2 regions of the Lysinibacillus sp. NPDC098008 genome follow, and region 1 is predicted to be linked to the other one. Evidence: a T-box and tRNA genes for the amino acid it is inferred to sense, from the RefSeq annotation. Region 1 holds a T-box; the other holds one or more tRNA genes.
What was found. A T-box is a leader RNA that pairs with one kind of tRNA and senses whether it is charged. The one in region 1 lies ahead of alaS (alanine--tRNA ligase), so its partner is inferred to be a tRNA-Ala.
Positions count from the first base shown of each region.

Region 2: it has a tRNA-Ala gene. The T-box ahead of alaS (alanine--tRNA ligase) is inferred to sense a tRNA for this amino acid. The anticodon was not compared.

Region 1 covers NZ_JBIWBA010000011.1:82,102-85,906, forward strand. Annotated here, with positions in the region: gene alaS (alanine--tRNA ligase) at 1-1,571, opposite strand, end outside; T-box leader at 1,638-1,853, opposite strand; gene hpaB (4-hydroxyphenylacetate 3-monooxygenase, oxygenase component) at 1,938-3,371, opposite strand; gene recD2 (SF1B family DNA helicase RecD2) at 3,492-3,805, opposite strand, start outside.
Region 2 covers NZ_JBIWBA010000022.1:180-3,984, forward strand. Annotated here, with positions in the region: rRNA gene rrf (5S ribosomal RNA) at 1-53, shown strand, start outside; tRNA gene ACIQVU_RS16130 (tRNA-Val) at 67-142, shown strand; tRNA gene ACIQVU_RS16135 (tRNA-Asp) at 147-222, shown strand; tRNA gene ACIQVU_RS16140 (tRNA-Thr) at 231-303, shown strand; tRNA gene ACIQVU_RS16145 (tRNA-Tyr) at 314-397, shown strand; tRNA gene ACIQVU_RS16150 (tRNA-Trp) at 403-476, shown strand; tRNA gene ACIQVU_RS16155 (tRNA-His) at 522-597, shown strand; tRNA gene ACIQVU_RS16160 (tRNA-Gln) at 607-681, shown strand; tRNA gene ACIQVU_RS16165 (tRNA-Lys) at 695-767, shown strand; tRNA gene ACIQVU_RS16170 (tRNA-Arg) at 785-861, shown strand; tRNA gene ACIQVU_RS16175 (tRNA-Pro) at 876-952, shown strand; tRNA gene ACIQVU_RS16180 (tRNA-Ala) at 967-1,042, shown strand; tRNA gene ACIQVU_RS16185 (tRNA-Ser) at 1,060-1,152, shown strand; tRNA gene ACIQVU_RS16190 (tRNA-Phe) at 1,159-1,234, shown strand; tRNA gene ACIQVU_RS16195 (tRNA-Gly) at 1,241-1,314, shown strand; tRNA gene ACIQVU_RS16200 (tRNA-Ile) at 1,316-1,389, shown strand; tRNA gene ACIQVU_RS16205 (tRNA-Asn) at 1,404-1,480, shown strand; tRNA gene ACIQVU_RS16210 (tRNA-Glu) at 1,482-1,553, shown strand; gene ACIQVU_RS16215 (nitric oxide synthase oxygenase) at 2,167-3,213, shown strand; gene ACIQVU_RS16220 (hypothetical protein) at 3,320-3,805, shown strand, end outside.

The DNA.
Region 1 (3,805 bases):
TTAGAAATAGTACCACTATCAGCAATTTGACCACCCATTTCAGCATAGAATGGTGTTTCTGCTAAAATAACAAGCGCTTCCTGACCCTCTGAGGCAACTTTTGCTACTTGACCATCAACAATCAACGCCGCGATTTCTGTATTTGCTGTTAATGTATCATAACCAACAAATTCACTTGCAACCGTTAAGTTTGCTAATACTTCATTTTGCACTTGCATCGAATCAACATCTTGGCGAGCTGCACGCGCACGTTCACGTTGTTCCTCCATTGCTGCCTCAAAGCCTTCATGGTCGACCTTCATGCCTACTTCTTCTGCATACTCCTCCGTTAATTCAATTGGGAAGCCATACGTATCATATAAACGGAAAGCATCTGCACCTGGAATATAATCATGTCCAGCTGCTTTTTGTGATTCTACAACCTCATTAAAAATGGCAAGACCACCGTCTAATGTTTCATGGAAGCGAATTTCTTCATTTTTAATAACACGTTGAATAAATTCACATTTTTCCGTTACCTCTGGATAGAAGTCTTCCATAATTTTACCCACAGTTGGCACTAGTTCAAACATAAATGGCTTTTCAATACCGATTTGTTTTGCATAACGAACAGCGCGGCGTAATAAGCGACGCAATACATAGCCACGGCCTTCATTGGATGGAAGCGCACCATCCCCAATCGCAAACGCCACTGTACGAATATGGTCTGCAATCACTTTAAATGGTGTATTAATATCCTCTTCTGAGCCAAAGATTTCATTTAAATCTACTTCATCTGGACGCTTATATTGACGGTTAGCAAATTCCTCAATTTTTTCAATAATCGGCATAAATAAATCCGTATCAAAGTTTGTTGGTACATTTTGCACAACGGATACAATACGCTCTAAGCCCATACCAGTATCAATATTTTGCTTTGGTAGTGGCGTGTAAGTGCCATCAGGATTGTGGTTAAATTGTGAGAACACTAGGTTCCAAATTTCAAGATAGCGCTCATTTTCTCCACCGGGATACATTTCTGGATCATTTTCATCTGAACCATATTCTTCGCCACGGTCATAAAAAATCTCCGAGTTTGGACCTGATGGACCTTCACCAATATCCCAAAAGTTTCCTTCTAAACGAATTAAACGCTCTTCTGGAATGCCAATTTCCTTATGCCAAACATCGTAAGCTTCCTGATCCTCAGGATGAAGTGTAATGGATAATAGCTCAGGGTCAAAGCCCATCCACTTTTTATCCGTTAAAAACTCCCAAGCATAGTGAATTGCTTCCTTTTTGAAATAATCGCCAATCGAAAAATTCCCTAGCATTTCAAAAAATGTATGGTGACGCGCTGTTTTCCCTACGTTTTCAATATCATTTGTACGAATGGATTTTTGCGCATTGGTAATACGTGGATTATCAGGAATCACACGTCCATCAAAATATGGCTTTAATGTAGCAACACCTGAGTTAATCCACAGCAATGATGGATCATTAATGGGCACAAGCGGTGCTGATGGCTCATGATGATGCCCTTTTTCTTTAAAGAATTCTAAATACATACGACGAATATCTACTGCTTTCATGAAAAAAATTCCTCCTAAAATGTTTTGTAAAAATACGATAGATATGCAAAAAAGCCCTCATCCCAATAAAGGGACGAGGACTTGTAACAATCTCGCGGTACCACCCTAGTTGTAAGCATGCAAAAATGCTTACCTCTCTAGCACTTGTAACGTCAGTGAACGGCAGGGATTAGCTGCACTCTGGAGTAGCTTTCGGTATTTGCTATTGTGAGGATTTTTTCAGCCAAGAAATCCCTTTCTTCTACACGCACAAATACGTACTTGTTCCATCATCGTTTTTACTATAGCTCTACCGAAAATTATAAAAAAAATAAGTTCCACTGTCAATCAGCACAATGATAATGAATGCTTCTATATCTTGAGCAATTAATCGCTGTTTAAAAAATCCTCTACTCTTTGCACTAAATGCATACGATTATAGGTTTGATAAAGCATAGATGATAAACGAACAGGATCGCCAAAGAAAAAGCGTTCATACAATGTTTGTCTTGTACCAAAGCTACTCATTGTTAAATCCCAAGCTAAACGGAATTTTTGAACCCGCTTCTCCCCATCATCCTGAAATGATTGTAAGTAGTGTGCAAGATTACCCTCATCCTTGGCAAATGCTTGTGCACTTGGTATAGACATTAAGCCACTTGCGCCAAGTAATTGAATGATTTCCGTAAAGGTCGGATATGCTTTCGGAAAAATTTGAATAGCAACTTGAAGTGTCGCTAGGTTTGGTCGAACAAACCCAAATTGATCTCGCTGTGCTTCGATTTCAGATTTTATTAGCAATGCTTTCATCGTTTCAAGCGTGACGATAATATCGACCACTTTTTGCTGTACATGCTGATAATCGCCAATATTAATGGTATCGACAATGGACTGCACAACGCCTAGCACAAATTCCGTTTTCGCAATTTGACGAGAAAGCACCTGATGTAATGTATAGGCTTTAAAGCCGCTAACATCCATAAAATGATTTGCAACATCCACATTTTCATAATAAAAAACACGTTCCCAAGGGACAACAACATTATCAAATACAACAATGGCATCCATTTCTTCAAAACGAGCACTCAATGGATGATCAAAGATCGAATCCCCACCAACAAAAGATTGTCGACATAAAAACTTTAGACCTTCCGTATTACTTGGTATAGAAAAGCCAAAAGCTTTCCATTCATCATAGCCATTTGTTGATAAGACAAGCAGTTCATCGGTAATTCCGCCTTGTGTTGCAAGCAACCTTGCCCCTTTTATCACTAATCCCTTGCTTGTTTTGCCAACAATTTTAGCAGCAATGGTTACTTCTTCATCTTCAAAATAAAGCCGTTTACGATTAACCTGAGGCTCTATAAAGGTATGTGTCATTGTTAAATCATGCTCACGAGCATCCTCATAAAACTGTTGTAAATGCTCTGGAAAACAATTTGGCTTATCTTTTAAAAAGTCGGATGCTGAGGCTAATGCCATTAATGTTGTATTCATATAATCAGGACTTCTGCCCATAAAACCATGTGAACATAAGGCCCATTCTTGTGCAGCATAACGCCTTTTTACAAGGTCTTCTGGCGTTATCACTTGAAGAAAGGACATCCCGACTCTCTCTTTACTAGTTGGCGATTCATAGGTCATTGTTTCAAGCAGCTCCTGCTGATGTTGTAAATCAAAGAGCTTCGCTTGACTTTGCATAACCCCTTTAAAGGCTGGATGCTCTGACACCTTCCCTGTTATAACGTCCCCATCAATTGAAATATACGACTTTAAAGCATCAATACGGTCAATATATTGCTGTCCTGTTCGAATTGGCATGCTGTCACCCCTAAATAGTTCTATGTTTTTGTACTCATGTAGTATATGAAATAACTAAATAGTAGGTGAATTGCAAAACCCGATCAGCTATATGCTAATCGGGTTTATCTTAAAACAATGTTAGTCATCTAAAAAATCATAGGGTGATACATGATCCATACCAATCATTGGATGAATAGAAGGGGCAGTTTCGACAGTAAGCCTATAGTCCGCGGATGCTGGCTCCTTTCGATCTATACCCTCTACAGCAATAGCCTCTACTGTCACTACCTCTTCCGTTATATCCATTGGATTGAGTCGTGCACGCAAGGATGTAAAGCGCTGAAGGTCATCTGTACGCTGTAAGCCATCTGCCAGCACATCAGGCTCCCCACATAAAATCAAGAAATTTTTCGCTCTTGTAATACCTGTATATAAAAGATTGCGGCGTAGCA
Region 2 (3,805 bases), on a different contig from region 1:
CGCGCCGATGGTAGTTGGGGGCTTCCCCCTGTGAGAGTAGGACGTCGCTTCGCTTATTTTTTATGTGGAGGATTAGCTCAGCTGGGAGAGCACCTGCCTTACAAGCAGGGGGTCGGCGGTTCGAGCCCGTCATCCTCCACCATTATGGTCCCGTGGTGTAGCGGTTAACATGCCTGCCTGTCACGCAGGAGATCGCCGGTTCGATCCCGGTCGGGACCGCCATATTATATGCCGGTGTAGCTCAGTTGGTAGAGCAACTGACTTGTAATCAGTAGGTCGTGGGTTCGACTCCTATCGCCGGCATCATTCCCTTGGAGGGGTAGCGAAGTGGCTAAACGCGGCGGACTGTAAATCCGCTCCTTAGGGTTCGGCGGTTCGAATCCGTCCCCCTCCACCATTTTTAGGGGCATAGTTCAACGGTAGAATAGAGGTCTCCAAAACCTTTGGTGTGGGTTCGATTCCTACTGCCCCTGCCAGGTCTTGAGGTACTCGTTCATATGTAGCTGTTATCATATATAGTGGCGATTGTGGCGAAGTGGTTAACGCATCGGATTGTGGTTCCGACATTCGTGGGTTCGATTCCCATCAGTCGCCCCATTTTAATGTTGGGGTATAGCCAAGCGGTAAGGCAACGGATTTTGATTCCGTCATGCCTAGGTTCGAATCCTAGTACCCCAGCCATTTTTTCTTTTATGAGCCATTAGCTCAGTTGGTAGAGCATCTGACTTTTAATCAGAGGGTCGAAGGTTCGAGTCCTTCATGGCTCATTGTTATTACATAATAAGCGCCCGTAGCTCAATTGGATAGAGCGTCTGACTACGGATCAGAAGGTTATGGGTTCGACTCCTGTCGGGCGCGCCAATAAAATGTGTTTTCGGAATGTAGCTCAGCTTGGTAGAGCACTTGGTTTGGGACCAAGGGGTCGTAGGTTCGAATCCTGTCATTCCGACCATTTTCTAAAATGATGGGGCCTTAGCTCAGCTGGGAGAGCGCCTGCCTTGCACGCAGGAGGTCAGCGGTTCGATCCCGCTAGGCTCCACCATATATTTTAATATTTTTGGAGGTATACCCAAGTCTGGCTGAAGGGATCGGTCTTGAAAACCGACAGGCGGGTAACACCGCGCGGGGGTTCGAATCCCTCTACCTCCTCCATTTCTCGGGTCAGTAGCTCAGTTGGTAGAGCATTAGATTGAAGCTCTAAGTGTCGGCGGTTCGATTCCGTCCTGACCCACCATTATTTGCGGGTGTAGTTTAATGGTAAAACCTCAGCCTTCCAAGCTGATGTCGTGAGTTCGATTCTCATCACCCGCTCCAAGGGCCTATAGCTCAGCTGGTTAGAGCGCACGCCTGATAAGCGTGAGGTCGATGGTTCGAGTCCATTTAGGCCCATCAATCATCATTATTCCGAAGTAGCTCAGTTGGTAGTAGCACCTGACTGTTAATCAGGTTGTCGCAGGTTCGAGTCCTGCCTTCGGAGCCACGGCCCGTTGGTCAAGTGGTTAAGACACCGCCCTTTCACGGCGGTAACACGGGTTCGAATCCCGTACGGGTCATCAAGCATGTAGCATAAGTATATGTTACATGCTTTTTTATTTGTCTTTATACTTGTGAATAGTAATGAGGAAATTTAATAAGTATTAGGATAACTAATGGAAAGAGCTGTTCATATATATTTACTTAATAATATATTGACTGCCCTCTCTTAGAAAAATTGATTCTACGATAAATATGTTAATAATTACAGGTCGGCTATAGAAAAAGATGATGCTGGATAAAATATGTCTGTATTTAAAAAATTTAACTGTCATAAATGAGTCCCATCATCGACAATAGTCAAATTACAATGACTTCGGCAAATGCCAAATAGCCGAGGTACATTTCTATATGGATATTTATGATATTCGTTGGGCAGGTAGTAACTATTTTGTTCAGAAATTGTTTAGTACAATATGCTAATCTATACATGTCATCGTAATTCAAAGCCTAGGCATTCAATTTGTGCCTAGGCTTTTCCATTGTTTAATTTTATATAAAATAACATAACAACTAGCTTTAATTTTGAACAAACTATTTCATATATAAAATATGTATGTTTTTTTAAAAGATATTTTCATGGTGCTAGCACTTTCCTTCCTCTAATATGAGGGTAGATGGAGGAATTGGACTATGAATAGACAGGAGATACAGCAATTTTTAAAGCTTTATCAAGCAGAGCAAAATCACTCAAATACTTGGTTAGAAAATAGATTGCAGCAAATTGCAGCAGCAGGTGAATATAATCCTACAACAGAGGAAATAGTTTTTGGTGCACGAGTGGCATGGCGTAACAGTAATAAATGTATTGGACGTCTATTTTGGCAGTCGCTACATGTAGTAGATGCACGCAATGTTCTAGACGAGCAGGAAGTTTTTCAAAAATTACTAGAACATATCCAGTACGCTACAAATAATGGGAAAATCCGTCCGACTATTACAGTATTTGCATCAGGAAGGGTGCGAATTTGGAATCATCAGCTAATACGCTATGCAGGTTATGAAACGGATTCAGGTGTTATTGGTGATGCACATTCTATTCCGTTTACTAAAATATGTGAATCGTTAGGCTGGAAAGGCGACAGAACTGCCTTTGATGTGCTTCCGCTTGTGATACAGGTGGATGAACGTGCACCACAATTATTTCCAATCCCTAAAGACTATATTTTAGAAGTGCCAATTCGTCACCCAGAGTCAGTAGAGATGGAAAAATTAGGAATGAAATGGTATGCTGTACCTATTATTTCAAGCATGCGTTTTCAAATGGCAGGTATTGATTTTCAGGCAGCTCCATTTAATGGCTGGTATATGGGTACGGAAATCGGAGCGCGTAATTTAGCAGATTATGAGCGCTATAATATGCTTCCAGCAATTGCGGAGATATTTAACCTTGATACAACAAAGCAAGCTTCTCTTTGGCGTGACCGTGCACTAGTTGAGCTTAATATTGCAGTGCTTCATTCCTTTAAAGAAGATGGAGTGAGCATTGTGGATCATCATACAGCAGCGCAACAGTTTAAATTATTTGAAGAGGCAGAGGCATCAGTAGGGAGAGAGGTTACAGGTAATTGGACATGGTTAATTCCACCGTTATCGCCTGCAACTACTCATATTTTTCATAAGCCATATGTGAATGTTTATCATACGCCAAATTATTTTTATCAAAAGCCATGCTATTAATCGCCGAAGGGCTATCGGACTATCCTGATAGCCTAATTTTCTATTAAATTAATAAAGATGCTGTTACACTAAATATACTTTATGTTCTAAGAGAGGGTGAGTCAGTATGCTAAACGAGCATATTCCAAATATCCCGTGGCAGCAATTGACAACGGCTTATGGCAGAGGAACGACTATTCCTCAACTAATTGAGCAAGAGCAATATCAACAGCTAGCCACATTAATTGAGCATCAAGGTACACTTTGGCAGGCAACGCCATGGACTTTGTTAATTCCTTTAAAACGACTTACTGGCAAAAATAAAGAGGATGTGACTTTACAAGAAATAGAACTTTATTTAAGTGTAGCATCCGTTATTACAAAAGATTCCCTCAACCCAGCAAATACTGTTTCCACCATGCAGGAGCTGCTAAATACCCAGTATTTATGGTCAGAGGAAGATGATGAACTAGAGTGGGATAAAGATTTGCCTAAAGGTTATGAACAGCAGGCATTTTTAGGCTATTATTATTTTAGTTATTTACTTTTACAAGAGGCTACTCCGATTTTTACAGCTATTGCTACTACCGATAATAGAGAAGTAGCAGACAGT